One region of the Thioalkalivibrio sp. ALE10 genome, then DNA from elsewhere that is predicted to be linked to it. Evidence: predicted binding sites of a transcription regulator. Region 1 holds the regulator's gene; the other holds the start of a gene.
What was found. The regulator LexA, encoded in region 1, represses DNA repair genes until DNA is damaged. The targets are predictions, from matches to a motif close to TACTGTNNATATNNACAGTA.
Positions count from the first base shown of each region.

Region 1 (8,904 bases):
GCGGATCACATCGTGCGGAGGGTTTGTCTTTTGTGTCATTCGCCCCCAGAATCGATGGGACAGAGGCACCGGCGTCCGCGTGCCCGGCTTTGTAGTGTCCGTCGTTGCCGCGGCGGCCTTTCCCTGTCGATCATGGCGCCGGTGGGCAGTGCCCTGCTCGGGCTCTCGGAGGGCGAGGAGATCGAGTGGCTGCGTCCGGGCGGGGGCGTGATGCACGTGCGCATCGACAAGGTGCTGTTTCAGCCGGAGCGGGCGGGCGAACACCACCGGTAACCGCGGGGGCTATCCCCAGTAGCCCTGGCGATACCATTGCCCGCTGCGCAGGCAGCGGAACACCCAGACCCCGCGACCGCGGGGGTCGCGCGCCAGGGCATAGTCGCGGCGCTGATCGTTTCCCCGGTCCCACCAGCCGTTTTCCATGCGTCCCAGGGGCTGCAGCCCCTGCAGATCCGTGGCCGCTGCCGGCACCGGCGCGTGCACCCACAGGGCCGTGCCGCAGGCCTGCTGCGCGGGACCGGGCGTGGATCGGCCCCGTTGCAGGGTGGAGCCGACGGGCTCCTGCGCGTCTTCCGGGGCCGGGGTTCCCCGGTTGCTCAGGCCGCCGACCTTCTGTGCCCCCAGGCGCGCCCGCAGGCGGGCAAGCACGGCGGGCAGGTGCGTGCCCGGGTTGTTCTCGCCGGCGGGGTCTCCGGTCAGCAGGCCGTCATCGGTGGCGGGCGGGTCCAGCAGGTCGGCCGCGTGCAGGCGCAGGCCGATGACCGGGGCCTGCAGGGTTTCGCGCTCCAGTCGGGTCTGCCACAGGCTCAGCCAGTCCGCCGCGCGGATGCCGGGCTGGCCGCGTTCCAGGCTCAGGCGGGTGGTGGTCTCGCGATGCCGCAGTTCCAGCTGCATGCGCTGCAGGCTCAGGGCCCGCCCGCGCAGTTGCTGCTCAGCCTGCTGCAACAGGCGGCGCAGGGGGAACACCAGCGCGGTGCTCGCGCGGATCTCGTGATCCAGGCGCAGGGCGAGTTCCAGGGTGGCCGGGGGGCAAAAGCGCGGCAGGGCCTCGCGGGCATCACCCAGCAGGCGGTCGATGATCTGCAGAAGTTCCGGTTCGTGGCGTCGTGCCAGTTCCGTGCGCGGCAGACGCAGCAGGTCACCGAACATCCGCAGGCCGGTGGCCTGCAGGGCCTCGCGGGTGCCCGCGGGCAACGGCAGGGTGTTCAGCGGGAAGCGTGCCAGGTTGCGGCGCAGGGCGTCGCGGTCCTCGGGGATCTCCGGGTGCCGGTGCGCGGCGAACAGCCGTGCAGCAGCCGGGCTGCGGGCCATGCCGGTGCGCGGCTGGAAACCCAGTTCGCGCAGCACCGCCTCTGCCCGTTCGCGCAGGGCCGGCAGCCCGCCGAACAGGCGCCGGCTGCGCCCGACCTCGAGCAGGATGCGCTGCTCTTCGGGTTCGGGATGCACGTGGTCGCTGAACTGCAGCAGGGCGGCGGCGAGCTGGTGAATCTCGCGCGCACGGGCCGCCGGGTCGTCCTCGATCAGTTCCGGGGTGTCCAGCAGGGCCAGGGCATCGCCCAGGGGCATGCCCGGACGGGCGCCGGCGCGGCGCGCGGCACGGTTGGCGGCATGCACCCGGGGGCGTTCCCCGCGTTCCACGATCAGCAGGGGGTGCTGCGCGAGACGGTCGGCATCCGCGCGGCGGCGGGCCTGGAGGTCCAGGGCCAGATGCGGAAGCTGCACGGCCAGCCAGCATTCCCGGGCCTCCGGCGCGGGGACGGGAGCGGGGTCAGGTTCCCGCGCCGGCTCCGGGAGCCCCGGGAGCAGTTGCAGGGTCGGACCCGGGGGGGCTTGCTCCGTGTCGGGTGCCGGCCGCGCAGGGCGTGCGTCCGGGATCACGGGGTGCCCTCCGCGGGAGGCGGGTGTGCCACGGAGAGATCCAGCGGCCGGCCGCGCCGGTACCGGGCGCCGCTGCCCTTGATGAAGTGCAGGCGCAGGCCCCGGCCATGGGGCTGCCATTGCAGGCGCTGATGTGCGGGTGAGGGCTGTTCCGCGGCCTGTGGTGGACGATGGAGCACGGCACAGGCGCGGCTTTCGCCGGCCGCCAGGCGCAGACGCCGCAGTCGTGCGGTCTCCGCGGGGCCATGGATCCAGATCAGCAACACGCCAAAGGCCGGGTCGCGCAGGCACTGTTCCGCACTCCACAGGCGTTCGCCGTCTTGGTCGGCCCGCACCAGCAGGACCCGCTCCGGGGGAATGCCCAGCTGTTGCCAGCCGGGGAGCCAGGGGGTGGCCGGCGGGCCGATCAGGGCGATCCACAGCCGTGCGCGCCCGCAGGCGGCGAGCATCGGGACCAGCAGGCGGGTCTCGCCGCTGCCGAAGGGCGCGCCCAGCAGTTCCACCAGCTGGCCGCGCGGCCAGCCGCCGCCCAGGGCCGTTTCCAGTTCGGGTGTCCCCGCTGGCCAGACCGCGTCGCCGCTGGCGGGGGCGCCCTGGCGGCCGCGCCACAGGGACGGGTGTTCCAGCAGTGAGTCCAGGGCGCGGCTCATTCCCTTTCCAGATCGCGCAGCACGCCCACGCCGATCCCCTCGATCGCGAGTTCGCGGCGCTCGGGGTCGATCTCGATGGGGGCGAAATCCGGGTTTTCGGGCAGCAGGCGGATCCGCGAACCATCGTGGTGGAAGCGCTTGACCGTGACCTCGTCCTCGATGCGCGCGACCACGATCTGGCCATCCCGGGCCTCCGGCGTGCGGCGCACGGCGAGCAGGTCACCGTCGAGGATGCCGGCATCACGCATGCTTTCGCCGTGTACCCGCAGCAGGTAGTCGGGGCGGGCGCGGAACAGGGCGTCGCCGAGTTGGTAGTGCCCCTCGATGTGTTCGGTGGCCAGCAGCGGCGAGCCGGCCGCGACCCGGCCGATCAGGGGGATGCCGTCCGCTTCCGGGGGCGTGCCGGGAGACGGGCGGGCCTCGGGGGACAGGCGGATCCCGCGGGCCGCCCCGCCCACCAGTTCGATCGCACCCTTGCGCGCCAGGGCCTTGAGGTGGCATTCCGCCGCATGCGGCGAGCGGAAACCGAAGGCCGCGGCGATCTCGTTGCGCGTAGGCGCGGTGCCCTGGGTGGTCACCACCTCGGTGATGTAGTCGAGGATGGCCTGCTGGCGCGGGGTGAGCGACGGGACGGACGACACGGGGGCGGCTCCGGATACTGTTCATAATTACAGTAACCGGAGGGTGCCCGGGTCGGCAAGCGGTCAGTCGGGGTCCGCTTCAGCTCCGTCTTCTGCGTGTCCGGTGTAGAAGCGTCGGGCGTCGTCGAACAGCTCGGCGTTGGTGTCGGCACGCATGTACAGCATGTGCCCGCCGGGATAGCGGCCGGTGACGATGCGCTCGTCGTCGCCCGGGTCCGCGGCATGCGCGATCTGCCCCAGCAGCCATTCGGTGGCGAAATAGGGGGTGATCAGGTCGGCCTCGCCGTGCACGCTGAAGATGCGAAAGCGGGGATCGAGTGCCAGGGCGGTGGCCAGGTCGTCCATCGCCGAGGCCGGGCCGGTCCGCTGCGAGCTGTCCCAGTCCCAGGCACCGAAGACCTCGCGGCTGAGCAGGCGATACTGATGCCCGTGCGACCACTCCAGGGTGTTGCGCAGGTGGTCCAGCATGGCGGTGGACAGCGGGGCCACCAGCCCGTCGAGGATGGCATCGGCCTGAGGTCGCGTGCGGGTCGGGACCGGATCGGGCGAATCGATCCCGCCGTCGTACAGGCTGACCAGCCGGCCTTCGTCCCGCAGCAGGTCACGCTGCGCCATGTTCAGGGTGATGCGGCCGCCGGTCGCGCGCAGGTGGTCGCGGTCGATCCCGGTGAAGCGGGCCACTTCATCGATCCATTCCGCGTCGATCCGCCCCGGGTGCAGCAGGCCCTCGAGGTAGTCCCCCAGCGCGAATGCCTCCGCCTGCTCGAGGCTCGGCGGGTCATCGCCCAGGCGGTCATGTGCGCGTGCGGAGGCGGTCAGCGCCGGCAGCATCAGGGCGTTCGGGAGCGGGCGTCCGGTGCCGCCCTCGAGCATGCCGAAATCCAGCGCGGGGGAGACCAGCACCGTGCCCGAGACGCTGATACCGGAGTTGCGCATCAGCCGCGCCGGCAGGGCACCGGCGCGATAGCCGCCATAGCTTTCCCCGCCGAGGTACACCGGGTCGCCGCGCCGTTCGTGGTCGTCCAGCCAGCGTTCCAGGGTTTCTTCCAGGGCGGCCAGGTCGCCCTCCGGCTCGAAGAAATCTTCGGGATCGCCGGCCTCCATCACCCGGCTGAAGCCGGTGCCCGGCGGATCGATGAAGACGAGGTCGGTAAACGCCAGCCAGGTCTTCGGGTTGTCCGTCAGCCGTGGTGGCGTGGCGGCCGACAGGCCCCGGTCGTCGGTGTCCAGGACCCGCGGTCCGAGTCCGCCGACGTTGAGATAGGCCGAGGCCGCCCCCGGTCCGCCGTTGAACAGGAAGGTCACCGGGCGGTCGGCTTCTTCGTCGTCCACCGTATAGGCCACGCTGAAGACCCGCGCCTCGGGGTGTTCGCGATCCTCGCCCAGCGGGGTGTAGCCGACCGTCGCGCGGTACTCCAGCCGTTCGCCGTCCACCGTTTCCAGCGAATGCGTGGTGGTCACCGGCTCGGGGAGTACCGCCGGAAGGTCCTCACGATTGTCTTCTTCGCCCGGTGCCGGGGCAGCGAGCAGCAGCAGGACCAGACCGAGGGCCCCGGGGCCGGCGTGTCGCCGCATCAGCAAACCGCCGTCTCCTCGGTATCGGGGCAGTCGTGGCGCACCACGCGGTCTTCTTCGAGCCAGTGCTTGATGCCGTCGGTGACGTTATGGACGTCCTCGTACCCCAGACCGTCGGCCAGCGCGCGGGCCAGTACGCCGGTGCGGCTGCCGGTGCGGCAGATCAGGACCACGGTGTCATCCGGGTCTACGGCATCGGTGAACGCCTGACCGAATTGCGGAATGAACTGGCCGCGTTCGTCGAAGGCGGTCATGCGCAGGCTGCCTTCGACCACCCCGGTCTCGGCCCATTCGTCGGGGCGGCGGATGTCGACCACGGTCACGTCGTCGCGTTCCAGCATCCCGGCCAGCTCGTTATTGTTCAGGCCGCCGAAGGGCGCCCGCTCCACTTCCAGGATCTCCACTTCGAAGCGCAGAGTGGCGTTCGGCGGGATCACGTCACCGGCGCCGCGTGACCCGTAGCCCAGTTCCGGCGGGATGATGATCTCGCGCTTCCCACCCTCGCGCATGCCCTCCAGGCCCTTCTCCCAGCCCGGAATGACCTCGCCGGCACCCAGGGTCAGGGTGAACGGCTGGCCGCGGTCACGACTGGAATCGAAGGGTTCGCCCTGGTCCTCGCCATCCTCGTACACCCAGCCGGTGTAATGTACGGTCACGGTGTCATGGCGCACGACCTCGTCGCCGTCGCCTTCCTCGATGTCACGGATTTCCACGTTCTGCGCCAGCGCGGCGGCCGGCAGGGCCAGAAGGATTGCAAACAGCCAGTTCTTCATCGATTCGTACCTGAAGGTGATGGAAAGGGTTCGTTTTAGAGGACAACGCGCATCATTGGAACATTCCCGCTCTATTGCAACAGCCGGCGGCGGATGCGGTAGCTGGCCACGCAGATGGCCAGGACCCCGTAGCCAGTGATGACCGCAAGATGCGGCAGCCAGCGGACCGGCCATTCGCCGGTCATCAAGGGCCGCACCAGCTCGATCACATGAGCCAGCGGCAGCATCCAGGCCAGGGTCTGCACCCAGCCGGGGAGCTGTTCCAGGGGGAAGAAAACCCCGGACAGCAGCAGCATGGGGGTGACCGCCAGGGTGAAGTAGTAGAGGAAGAAATCGTAGCTGCGCGCCAGCGAGGTGACGACCAGCGCCAGCGCGCCGAAGGTGAAAGCGGCGAGGAAGATCACCGGCAGCGCCAGCAGGGCGCGCGCGTCGGCCACCAGCCCCAGCAGGCTGGCCACGATCAGTACGGTGATCGCGGAGATCAGGCCCTTGGTGGCGGCCCACACGGCCTCGCCGAACACGATGTCGTCCAGCGTGAGCGGGGTCGCGAGCATGCCGAGCCAGGTGTTCTGTTCCGCCATGCGCGTATAGGCCGAGTACATGCCCTCGAAGCTGGCGGTCATCATCGCGCTGGAGGCGACGATGCCGGAGGCGATGAACACCATGTAGCGCATGCCGTCGACCTCGCCCACCATGGCGCCGAAGCCGACCCCGAACGCCAGCAGGTAGAGGATCGGTTCGCCGAAGTTGCCGACCACCGCGGGCAGCAGCAGCTTGCGCCAGACCCGCAGGTTGCGGCGCCATACGGCGAACAGGCGCGGGCCGGGGCGGGGCAGCAGGGGGTGGGTGCGCTGGCGCATGGGTATTCAGTCCCGCAGGTCGTGGCCGGTGAGCTTGAGGAAGACGTCCTCGAGGTTGGCCTCGCGCAGGCCCATGCGTTCCCCGCGCGCCTCCAGCCGGCCGCGCAGGCCTTCCGGGTCGGGGGTGTAGATCAGCCAGGTGTCGGCGACCTGGTGGGCGCGGTCGCGCGGCCCCAGTTCGTTTTCGATGGACGCGGCGGCGCCGTGGCCGGCGACCGTGGCCACCCAGGGTTCGACGTGCTCGCGGATCAGCCCGGCGGGCGTGTCACAGGCGATGATGCGGCCATGGTCGATGATCGCGATGCGGTCGCACAGCTCTTCGGCCTCCTCCATGTAGTGCGTGGTCAGCACCAGGGTGACACCCGAGGCCCGCAGCTCGCGCAGCTGTCGCCAGAGGTGGTGACGGGCCTGGGGATCGAGTCCGGTCGTGGGTTCGTCGAGGATCACCGCGGCCGGGTCGTTGATCAGCGCGCGGGCGAGGGTCAGGCGCCGTTTCATGCCCCCGGACAGCGACTGGATGCGCGCGTCGCGCTTGTCGCTCAGGTTGACCCGCTCCAGCAGGGCATCGACCCGCGCCTGCAGCACCGGGCCGGACAGGCCGAAGTAGGACGCGTAGGTGAACATGTTCTCGCCCACCGTGAAATCCGGGTCGAGGGTATCGAACTGAGGGACCACCCCGAGGCGGTGACGGATCCGACGCTCGCCTTCGGGCATCGTCTCGCCGAGCACCTCGATGTGACCGGCATCGACGGGGCTGAGACCCAGCAGCATGCGCAGGGTGGTGGTCTTGCCCGCCCCGTTGGGGCCCAGCAGGCCGAAGAACTCGCCCTCCGGGATGTCCAGGTTGACGCCGTCCACCACCGGCGTGCCGTCGTACCACTTGCGCAGGTCCTGGATGCGGATGGCGGTCAAGGGGTGTCCTTTTCGCAAAACGAGTAGTCGGGATCCCGCACAGTGTAAGGCGTTCCCGCCGGGTGCCGCGAAGGGGGCAGGACCGCGCGGGGATTTCCGGTGCCCATGGTCGTCGCCCGGGCAATGCGCTACCCTTCGCCGCGTTCGCGCGCAAGCGCGCTCCCACAAGGGCAGGTGGCCCCCTGCGAAGCTGCAGCGCTGATCGAGTCCGTGCTGCCCCGGGTGCGGCTGACTGTTCCGGACAACGCGAGGTGATCGATGCAGTTGTTCTGGCAACCCCGGACGGATCTGGGCAAGGCCATCGGGCCCGGCATCCTGATGGCCGGCGCCGCGATCGGCGGTTCCCATCTGGTGTCCTCGACCCAGGCCGGTGCACTCTACGGCTGGTCCCTGCTGGGATTGTTGCTGCTGGCCAACCTGTTCAAGTACCCGTTCTTCCTGTACGCGGTGAAGTACCGCGCGGCCACCGGCGACACGATCCTGCATGGCTACCGGCGCATGGGGAAGGGCTTTCTCGCGGCCTTCTTTGGCCTGAATCTGGTCAACGCCTTCCTCAATACCGCGGGGGTCGCGTTCATCTCCGCCAGTCTGTTTCTGGCGTTCCCGTTCGTGGATGCGGCCGAGCATGTAACCGGGATCGCCATCGGCATCCTGTTGCTGTGTGCCGCCATCATCATCGCCGGGCATTATCAGCTGCTGGACAAGATCGCCAAGGTGGTGGTGTTCCTGCTGGCGGTGTCCACCCTGACCGCGGTGATCGTGGCGATCTGGCAGAGCGCGGAGATCCCCGAGGGGTTCGTCGGACGCGATCCCTGGGACCTTGCCTCCATCGGCTTCATCATCATGTTCATGGGCTGGATGCCGGCGCCCATCGACATCGCGGCGTGGCCGTCGCTGTGGCGGACTTCGCGCGAGATCGAGACCGGCCACCGCGCCACGGTGGGCGAGTCGACCACCGATTTCCACATCGGCTACATCGTGACCGTGGTCCTGGCGGTGTTCTTCCTCGCCCTGGGTGCGCTGGTGATGTACCGCGCGGGCGCAGGGATCGAGCTGGCTGACATGACGGCCGGCGAGTTCTCCGCTCGCTTCATCGAGATGTATACCTCGACCATCGGCGACTGGGCGCACTGGCTGATCGTGCTGGCGGCGTTTTCGGCGATGTTCAGTACTACCCTGACCTGCATGGACGGCTGGCCGCGCTCACTGGCGATGAGCACCCTGCTGCTGTTCGACCGCCCGGAGACGGGGCTGCGGCGCACGCTGGTCGCATGGCTGCTGTTCACGGTGGTGGCCTGCATCGTGATCATTCAGTTCCTGCTGACCGATCTGCTGGCGATGCTGCAGTTCGCGATGGTGGTGTCGTTCCTGACCTCGCCGGTGTTCGCCTGGCTCAACTATCGCGCCATCCAGCGTCCCGAGGTGCCGGAAAAGGATCGCCCGGGACCGGTGCTGCACGTGCTCTCGTGGGCGGGCATGGCGTTCTTCGTGGTGTTCACGCTGCTGTTCGTGGTGTGGTTCTTCGGGCTGCAGGATGCGGCCGAGGAAGAACGCGAGCGGATGCAGGAGGAGGAGCAGGCCCTGGTCGTCCCGTTCGAGCCGACGGCCCGGGTGTGAC
Region 1 covers NZ_KB906456.1:70,634-79,537, reverse strand. Annotated here, with positions in the region: partial or broken gene F788_RS13430 (GreA/GreB family elongation factor) at 115-273, shown strand; gene F788_RS0111465 (DNA polymerase Y family protein) at 283-1,725, opposite strand; gene imuA (translesion DNA synthesis-associated protein ImuA) at 1,872-2,525, opposite strand; gene lexA (transcriptional repressor LexA) at 2,522-3,166, opposite strand; gene F788_RS0111450 (S10 family peptidase) at 3,230-4,741, opposite strand; gene F788_RS0111445 (FKBP-type peptidyl-prolyl cis-trans isomerase) at 4,741-5,514, opposite strand; gene F788_RS0111440 (ABC transporter permease) at 5,586-6,374, opposite strand; gene F788_RS0111435 (ABC transporter ATP-binding protein) at 6,381-7,286, opposite strand; gene F788_RS0111430 (NRAMP family divalent metal transporter) at 7,545-8,903, shown strand.

Region 2 (8,904 bases), on a different contig from region 1:
GGTGGACGAGCGCATCGAGCTGCGCGACGGGCTGGGCGAGCTCGACCCCGCCGCGTGGGATGCCCTCACCGGCGGACGCGAGCCGTTTCTGCGCCATGCCTTCCTCGAGGGGCTGGAACGCCACGAGTGCCTGGGACGGGCCTATGGCTGGTTCCCCCAGCACGTGCTGATCTTCCACGACGACGCGCTGGTGGCCGCCGCCCCCGCCTACGCCAAGACCAACAACTACGGCGAGTTCGTCTTCGACTTCGCCTGGGAAGGGGCCTGGCAGCGCCAGGGCCTGCAGTATTACCCCAAGCTGGTGGTCGCGGTGCCCTACACCCCGGCCACCGGTCCCCGTCTGCTGGTACACCCCGAGGCCCCCGACCCGGACCGCCTGCGCCGTCAGCTGCTGCGCGCGCTGGTCTCGCGCGGGCGCGAACTGGAGGCCTCCGGGGTCCACGTGCTGTTCCCCGAGTCCGCCGACCGCGAAGCGCTGGCCCCGCTGGGGCTGCCCGAGCGCATGGGCTGCCAGTACCACTGGACCAACGCCGCGGACGGCGGCTATGCCGATTTCGATGCCTTTCTCGCCGCGCTGTCGTCGAAAAAGCGCAAGAACATCAAGCGCGAACGCCGGCGCGTCGCGGAAGCCGGCATCACCTTCCGTACCGTCACCGGAGCCACCGGCTCGCCGGAGGACTGGGCGCGCTTCCATCGCTTCTACGTGGACACCTTCGAGAAGCACATGGGCATCCCCACGCTCACCGAGGCGTTCTTCGTGGAGACGGCCGCCGCACTGGGCGATCAGGTGGTGCTGTTCGAGGCCCGCCGCCCGGAGAATGGCGATGGTGAGGATGGCGACGGCGAGACCATCGCCGCCGCGCTGTGCTACCGCAGCCACGACACCCTGTACGGGCGCTTCTGGGGCGCCACCGAGGAGCTGGACGCCCTGCATTTCGAGACCTGCTACTACCAGGGCATCGAGTTCTGCATCCGCGAAGGGCTCACGCGCTTCGAGCCCGGCGCCCAGGGCGAGCACAAGATCCCGCGCGGCTTCCTGCCCACGCCCACCTGGTCGATCCACGCGATCCTGACCCCGGGCTTCGACGGGCCGGTGCGCGATTTCTGCGAACGCGAGGCGGACCTGATGCGCAGCCACTGCGAGCGCCTGCACGAGCATTCGCCCTATCGCCAGGGAGAATCCGGCCATGCCCCCGGTTAACCCCGCGATCCATCCCGTATCCGCAGGAGGCCAGCCCCTGGCCGACCCGGCGCAGGAGATTGCCCGAACGCACAATCGGCCGGAGGGCCGGCCTCCTACCGGCGGCAGGGTTCGCCCCGCCGTAGGAGGCCAGCCCCTGGCCGATCCGGCGCAAGAGATTGCCCGAACGCACAATCGGCCGGAGGGCCGGCCTCCCACCGGGGGCAGGGTTCGCCCCGTCGTAGGAGGCCAGCCCCTGGCCGATCCGGCGCAGGAGACAGCCCGAACGCACAATCGGCCGGAGGGCCGGCCTCCCACCGGGGGCAGGGTTCGCCCCGTCGTAGGAGGCCAGCCCCTGGCCGATCCGGCGCAAGAGATTGCCCGAACGCACAATCGGCCGGAGGGCCGGCCTCCCACCGTCGTAGGAGGCCAGCCCTCTGGCCGATCCGGCGCTGGCCGATCCGGCACCGACCAACCAGGCGCCGCATGAGCCCCCGCAGCCCCATCACCCTCCCTTGGCTGGACCCGGATCACCCGGAGGCGCCGTTCCCGCCGGCGGAGACCGCGCTGGACGAGCCCAACGGCCTGCTCGCCGCCGGCGGCGATCTCTCCGTGCCGCGCCTGGTCAACGCCTACCGCAGCGGGATCTTCCCCTGGTTCGAGGCCGGCCAGCCGATCCTGTGGTGGAGCCCCGACCCGCGCGCGGTGCTGGAACCCGGCGCCTTCCGCATCCGGCGCTCGCTGCGCAAGACCCTGCGCAACGCCGGCTACACCGTCACCTTCGACCGCGCCTTCGAGCGCGTGATCGCCGGCTGTGCCGGGCCGCGCGCCCGCTCCGCCGGCACCTGGATCACCCAGAGCATGCAGGAGGCCTATACCGCGCTGCATCGCGTGGGCCATGCGCATTCGGTGGAGGTGTGGGACGGCCCGCGGCTGATCGGCGGGCTCTACGGGATGGCCGCGGGCCGGCTGTTCTGCGGCGAGTCCATGTTCAGCCTCGAGCGCGACGCCTCGAAGATTGCCCTCGCCTGGCTGTGCCGCCACATGGTGGCCCGGGACTGGCCGCTGATCGACACCCAGATGGCCACCGAACACCTGGTGAACCTGGGCGCGATCGAACTCCCGCGCGACACGTTCCTGCGCCGGATCCGCCCCCTGGTCGCCGACCGGACCGTGCCGCCGCCGGGCCCCTGGACGCTCGACCCGGACCTGCATCCGCTGGACCCGGAGTGGTAGACCCCGGGCAGACCGTCACTGGCGACAAAACGGCCCCACCTGCCAGAACCGCCGGCAGCGGAACTCGGACTCGCAGCTCTCCAGCTGGCTCGCATAGCGACTGGCGCGGTCACGCACCTGACGCGCGGCGCGCTGCACCCCGGGCTTGCCGCGATAGCTGCCGCGGTTATAGCCGCCCTGCCCCTCGTGGTAGGCGAGATACAGGTGCTCCGGGTTATGCAGGGAAACCCCGGTCATGCGCCGGGTGCGCTCGTTGTACCAGCCGATGAAGTCGGTCGCGTGCTTCATGTGCGTGCGCCGGGCGAAGCGGCTGCCGGCGTCCTCGCGGTATTCGCCCCAGACGGGGTCCTGGGCCTGGGCATAGCCATAGGCCGAGGACGGCCGGCGCCACGGGATGATCCCCAGCAGGCGCTCGCGCGGCGGGCGCACGTGGCTGCGGAACGAGGACTCCTGCTGGATGATCGCCATCTGCGTGGCAATGGGAGTGCCCCATTGCTCCTGGGAGTCCAGGGCGTAGTCGTACCAGCGCGGTTCCTCGCGGAAGATCTCGCAGATGTTGCTCTGATCCTGCGGCGGCGAGGGCGAGAGCATCGCGCAGCCGCTGGCCGTCAGCACCAGGGCCAGCAGGGCCAGGGCCCGCATTGCCAGTCGTGAGTTCACCCCGATCTCCGTATTCTTCCCTTGCGATCCGCGCAGTATAGGACAGCACGCACGGGCCGGGCAGTTGCGGGAGACGCCGGGGGCGTGTTCCATTCTCCCGACCCATCCCATTCGGCCGAACAAAGGATCCGCACATGAGCGACAACCCCACCGCAGGCTTCCGCTTCAACCACACCATGCTGCGCGTGAAGGACCCCGACGCGTCGCTGGATTTCTACCGCCGCGTGTTCGGCATGGAGCTGGTGAAGACCCTGGACTTCCCGGAATTCGAGTTCACGCTGTATTTCCTCGCGCGTCAGGACGACGACGAACCCGCGCCGCCGCAGGACGAGGGCGAACGCACCCGCTGGATGTTCAGCCAGCGCGGCATCCTCGAGCTGACCTACAACTACGGCACCGAGAAGGATCCGGACTTCCACTACCACGACGGCAACGCCGAACCGCAGGGCTTCGGCCACATCTGCTTCTCGGTGCCCGACCTGGACGCCGCCGTGCGCTGGTTCGACCAGAACGACGTGGAGTTCGTGAAGCGCCCCGACGAGGGCGGACTGAAGGACATCGCCTTCGTGAAGGACCTCGACGGCTACTGGATCGAGATCCTGGAGCCCGCGCGCCTCACCGGCCTGGGGCGCTGATCCCCCGCCCCATTTCCGAAGCCCCCTGACAGCCCTCGCCGTCCCCCGGATTCCGGGGGGCGGCTTGCTTCGCCCATGATACTGTACAAATATACAGTATATGGACGAACGCGCACCCGAAGCCGACACCGCCCCGGCCTTTGCCGAGCTGACGGCGCTGAGCAACTTCTCGTTCCTGCGCGGGGCCTCGCACCCGGAGGAGCTGGTGGAGCGCGCGGCGGCGCTGGGCTATCGCGCGCTGGCGCTGACCGACATCGCCTCGCTGGCGGGCCTGGTGCGCGCGCACGAGGCGGCGCAGCGCACCGGCGTGCACCTGATCGCCGGCGCCCGCCTGCGGCTGGCCGACGGCCCCGAACTGACCGTTCTGGTGCGCGAGCGCACGGGCTATGCCGCGCTGTGCCGGGTTATCAGCACCGCCCGCCGGGCCGCGGACAAGGGCGAGCATCACCTGACCCGGGCGGATCTGGAGGCGGTCCCGGAAGCCGAGCGCGCCGGCTGGCACGTGCTGCTGCATCTGTGGCCGGAATCCGGCACGGCCGATCCCGACGACGCAGCGGCCTGGCTGCGGGCATGGGCCCCGCCCGGGCAGGGGCATCTGGCGGTCGCGCTGCTGCGCACGCCCGGGGATCCGGCGCAGATCGCCCGGGCACGGCAGCTCGCGCAGGCACACGACCTGCCGGTGACGGCCTGCGGCGACGTGCACATGCATGCGCGCGGACGGCGCGCGCTGCAGGACGTGCTGACCGCGCTGCGCCACCGCTGTACCGTGGCACAGGCAGCCGACCGCCTGTTCCCCAACGGCGAACGCTGCCTGCGCCCGCGCGCGGATCTGGCCACGCTGTATCCGGCCGCCTGGCTGCATCATGCGGTCGCCATCGCGACCGACTGCCGCTTCTCCCTGGACGAACTCGAATACCACTACCCCACCGACCCGCTGCCACCCGGGCGCACGGCCACCGAGTACCTGCGCGAGGAGAGCCTGCGCGGGGCCCGCAAGCGCTGGCCCGACGGCATCCCGGAGCCGGTGCAGGCACAGATCGAGCGCGAGCTGGGCATCATCGCCGAACTGGGCTACGAGCCGTATTTCCTCACCGTGTACGACATCGTGCGCTTCGCGCGCAGCCGCGGGATCCTGTGCCAGGGCCGGGGTTCGGCGGCCAACTCGGCGGTGTGCTACGCGCTGGGCATCACCGCGGTGGATCCGTCGCGCTCGAGCATGCTGTTCGAGCGCTTCATCTCCGCCGAGCGCGGCGAGCCACCGGATATCGACGTCGACTTCGAGCACGAGCGCCGCGAGGAGGTGATCCAGTACATCTACCGGCGCTACGGCCGCGACCGCGCGGCACTGGCCTGCACCGTGATCCGCTACCGCCGCCGCAGCGCCCTGCGCGACGTGGGCCGGGCGCTGGGGCTCTCGCGCGCGCGACTGGACGCGCTGACGGCCAACCTCGCCTGGTGGGACGAGGGCATCCCGGCCGAACGCCTGCGCGAGGTCGGCCTGGAACCCGACGGCGCCCTGGCCCGCCAGTGGCAGGCCCTGACCGCCGAGCTGGTCGGCTTCCCGCGCCATCTGTCGCAGCACACCGGGGGCTTCGTGATCGCCGCCGGGCGGCTCGACGAGCTGGTGCCGATCGAGAACGCGGCGATGCCCGAACGCAGCGTGATCCAGTGGGACAAGGACGACCTCGACGCCGCCGGCCTGCTGAAGATCGACGTGCTGTCGCTGGGGATGCTCTCCTGCGTGCGCCGCGCGCTGGAGCTGATGCACCGGCACCGCGGCCGCGACTGGGGCCTGGCCGACATCCCGGCCGAGGACCCGGCGGTCTACGCGATGCTGCAGAAGGCCGACAGCCTGGGGGTGTTCCAGATCGAGTCGCGCGCGCAGATGAGCATGCTGCCGCGGCTGAAGCCGAAGAACTTCTACGACCTGGTGATCGAGATCGCCATCGTGCGTCCCGGCCCGATCCAGGGCGAGATGGTGCATCCCTATCTCAAGCGCCGGGCACACCCCGAGCGGGTGCGCTTCCCCAACGCGGAGATCGAACGGGTGCTGGGGCGCACCCTGGGCGTGCCCATCTTTCAGGAACAGGTGATCGAGCTGGCGATGGTGGCGGCCGGGTTCTCCGCCGGCGAGGCCGACGGGCTGCGCCGCTCCATCGGCGCCTGGCGCCGCCGCGGGGATCTCGGGCGCTGGCGCGAGCGGCTGCTGGAGGGGATGCGCGAGCGCGGCTATTCCGCCGAGTTCGCCGAGCGGCTGTATCGCCAGATCCTCGGCTTCGGCGAGTACGGCTTCCCCGAATCGCACTCCGCCAGCTTCGCGCTGATCACCTGGGTCTCGGCCTGGCTCAAGTGCTTCGAGCCGGCGATCTTCGCCTGTGCCCTGCTCAACAGCCAGCCGATGGGCTTCTACGGCCCGGCGCAGATCGTGGCCGATGCCCGCCGTCACGGCGTGGAGGTGCGCCCGGTGGACGTGAACCACAGCCAGCCGGAATGCAGCCTCGAGGCCGCCGGCGACTCACCGGATACGCCGGACGCGCCGGACGTGCCGGATGCCCCGCTGGCCCTGCGCCTGGGCTTCAACCGCGTCCAGGGCCTGCGTCGGGAGGTCGCCGAACGCATCCACGCGGCCCGCGCCGAGGGCCCGTTCAGCGACGTGCCCGAGCTGGTCGCACGCGCCCGGCTGAGCCGCGCCGAGGCCAGCCGGCTGGCACGCGCCGGGGCCCTGGCCGGGCTGGCCGGCAACCGCCACCAGGCGCGCTGGGCCGCCGATGCGGTGGAGGCCCCGCTGCCGCTGTTCGAGGGCCTGCCGCAACACGCCGAGCCCGCCGACGCCCCGCACGAGCCACGCGAGCCGCGCGAGCCGGGGCAGGCCGGGGACGACGCCCGCATGCCCCTGCTGCCGGTGCCCGACGCGGTGGACGACCTGGTCCAGGACTACGCCACCACCGGCCTCACGCTGGGGCCGCACCCGCTGGCCCTGCTGCGCCCGCAGCTCGAACGCCGGCGCCTGCCGGACTCCGCGACGCTTTCCGCGCGCCGGCGCCCCGGCCCGGCGCGCTACGCGGGTCTGGTGATCACCCGCCAGCGCCCGGGCTCGGCCAACGGCACGGTATTCCTGACCCTGGAGGACGAACACGGCACGCTGAACGTGATCGTCTGGCCCGACCGCGTGGAACGCTTCCGCCCCGAGGTCCTGCGCGGCCAGCTGCTGGAGATCGACGGCGAATGGCAATGGGCCGACGGCGTCGGCCACCTGGTCGCCCGCCGCCTCACCGACCGCAGCACCTGGCTGGGCGAGCTGGTCACCCGCTCCCGCGACTTCGGCTAACGGCCAGATCAGGAAGCGGCGGTATCCACGGAGAAACTCTCGCCACAGCCGCATTCGGCGGTGACGTTCGGGTTGTGGAAGACGATTTGCCGGGTCAGCCCCTCCGCCTGGAAGTCGATCTCCGTTCCGCGGATGAATTCGAAGCTCTTCGGGTCGACATGGACGTCGAGGCGTTCATCCACGCGGAACACCAGATCATCGGGTCGCGGCTCGCGGACCAGGTCCACCGAATACATCCACCCGGAGCACCCGGTGCGTTTCACTTCAACACGAAATCCGATGGCCTCGGGGTCACTCTCCATCTGCGCGAGGATGTGCCGGACCGCATCGTCGGTCGCGCGAATCCGGTCGCTCTCCGGAATGCGGGCGGTCTCGGCGGTCGCGTCGGCGATGTTCGAATTCATGGCTACACCTCTCTGGCGTGAAACGGGTCAATCCCAGCGGTCGTCACGGACCTCGACGCGCCCGTCGCGGACGCGCACCGGGAAACAGGTAAGTGGCTCCACCGCCGGGGCGGTGAGTGCACTGCCGTCGCGCAGACAGAACTCGGCACCGTGGTGCGGACACACCAGTCGGTCATCACGCAACTCACCCTCGGCGATCGGATATTCCTCGTGCGAGCACAGGTCCTCGATGGCGTAGAAGGACCCCTCCAGATTGAAGACCGCGATCGGGACATCGTCGACCTCCACCACCCGGCGCTCGCCCGGGGGGATGTCGTCCACGGCGGCTACATCGGCCCAGTCTTCCATCAGAACATCCCCGTTTCGAGACGCGCGGCCTCGCTCATCCGCGAGGCATCCCACGGTGGATCAAACACCATCTCGACCCCCGCCTGCTCGACGGTGGGAACCTCCATGATCCGCTGCCATACATCGTTGGCCAGCGTGTCCCCCATCCCGCAGCCGGGTGCGGTCAGCGTCATCTCGACCCACACGGAGCGCGAGCCGTCCTCCTCTTTCTCCACCGTGCAGGAGTAGATCAGCCCCAGTTCCACGATGTTGATGGGGATCTCCGGGTCGTAGCAGGTCCTCATCTGCTCCCACACCAGCTGCTCGACATCTTCGTCCGAGGCGTTTTCGGGCAGTTGCGGCGGCGGTGGCGGCGTTTTGCCCAGTGCATCCGCGTCTTCACCACTGATGCGAAACATCCGCCCCTGCGCGGTCACGGTGAAGGAGCCGCCGAGCGCCTGCATCAGGGCCACCTGGCTGCCTTCTCCGATCATCACCTTCTGGCCCGATGGCACCGCAACCGCCAGCGTGTCCCGCTCCAGTTTCACGATTTCCTGAGACGCCATCGTCATTCCTCCGAATGTTCGGGTGTCATCACGCTTGTGCAAGAGTGGCGGGCACGGCCTCCGGGAGACGCTGCGCGAGCCGGTTCTCCACCACCGCCCGGACCGGATCCAGTTTCATCGGCTCCAGCACTTCTTCGGCAAAGGCGTAGACCAGCATGCCCCGGGCGATCTCCGGCCCGATGCCACGACTGGCGAGGTAATACAGCGCATCGGCATCCAGCTGGCCGACGGTGGCGCCGTGCGCCGCCTTCACGTCGTCCGCGTAGATCTCCAGCTCCGGCTTGGCGTCGATCTCCGCCTTGGGCGACAGCAGGAGATTGGCGCTGTGCTGCTCCGCGGCGGTCTTCTGGGCCCCTTCACGGATCAGGACACGCCCCTTGAATACCCCGCGGCCCCGGCCCTGCGCGATACCCCGGTACTGCTCGCGGCTGGTGGTATGCGGGACCGAGTGGTGGACCCGCGTGTGGGTATCCACATGCTGCCGGTCACCGACCAGGAACAGGCCGTTGAGATGGGTCTCGGCGCCGGGCTCCACCAGGTCCACGTTCAGGTCGTGCCGCACCAGGCG
Region 2 covers NZ_KB906452.1:8,659-17,562, forward strand. Annotated here, with positions in the region: gene F788_RS0106455 (GNAT family N-acetyltransferase) at 1-1,201, shown strand, start outside; gene aat (leucyl/phenylalanyl-tRNA--protein transferase) at 1,667-2,416, shown strand; gene F788_RS0106465 (hypothetical protein) at 2,432-3,058, opposite strand; gene gloA (lactoylglutathione lyase) at 3,211-3,711, shown strand; gene F788_RS0106475 (error-prone DNA polymerase) at 3,812-7,039, shown strand; gene F788_RS0106480 (iron-sulfur cluster assembly accessory protein) at 7,048-7,443, opposite strand; gene F788_RS0106485 (non-heme iron oxygenase ferredoxin subunit) at 7,471-7,791, opposite strand; gene sufT (putative Fe-S cluster assembly protein SufT) at 7,791-8,336, opposite strand; gene sufD (Fe-S cluster assembly protein SufD) at 8,365-8,904, opposite strand, start outside.
Region 2: the regulator LexA is predicted to act here: its motif matches at 3,791-3,810, upstream of F788_RS0106475 (error-prone DNA polymerase).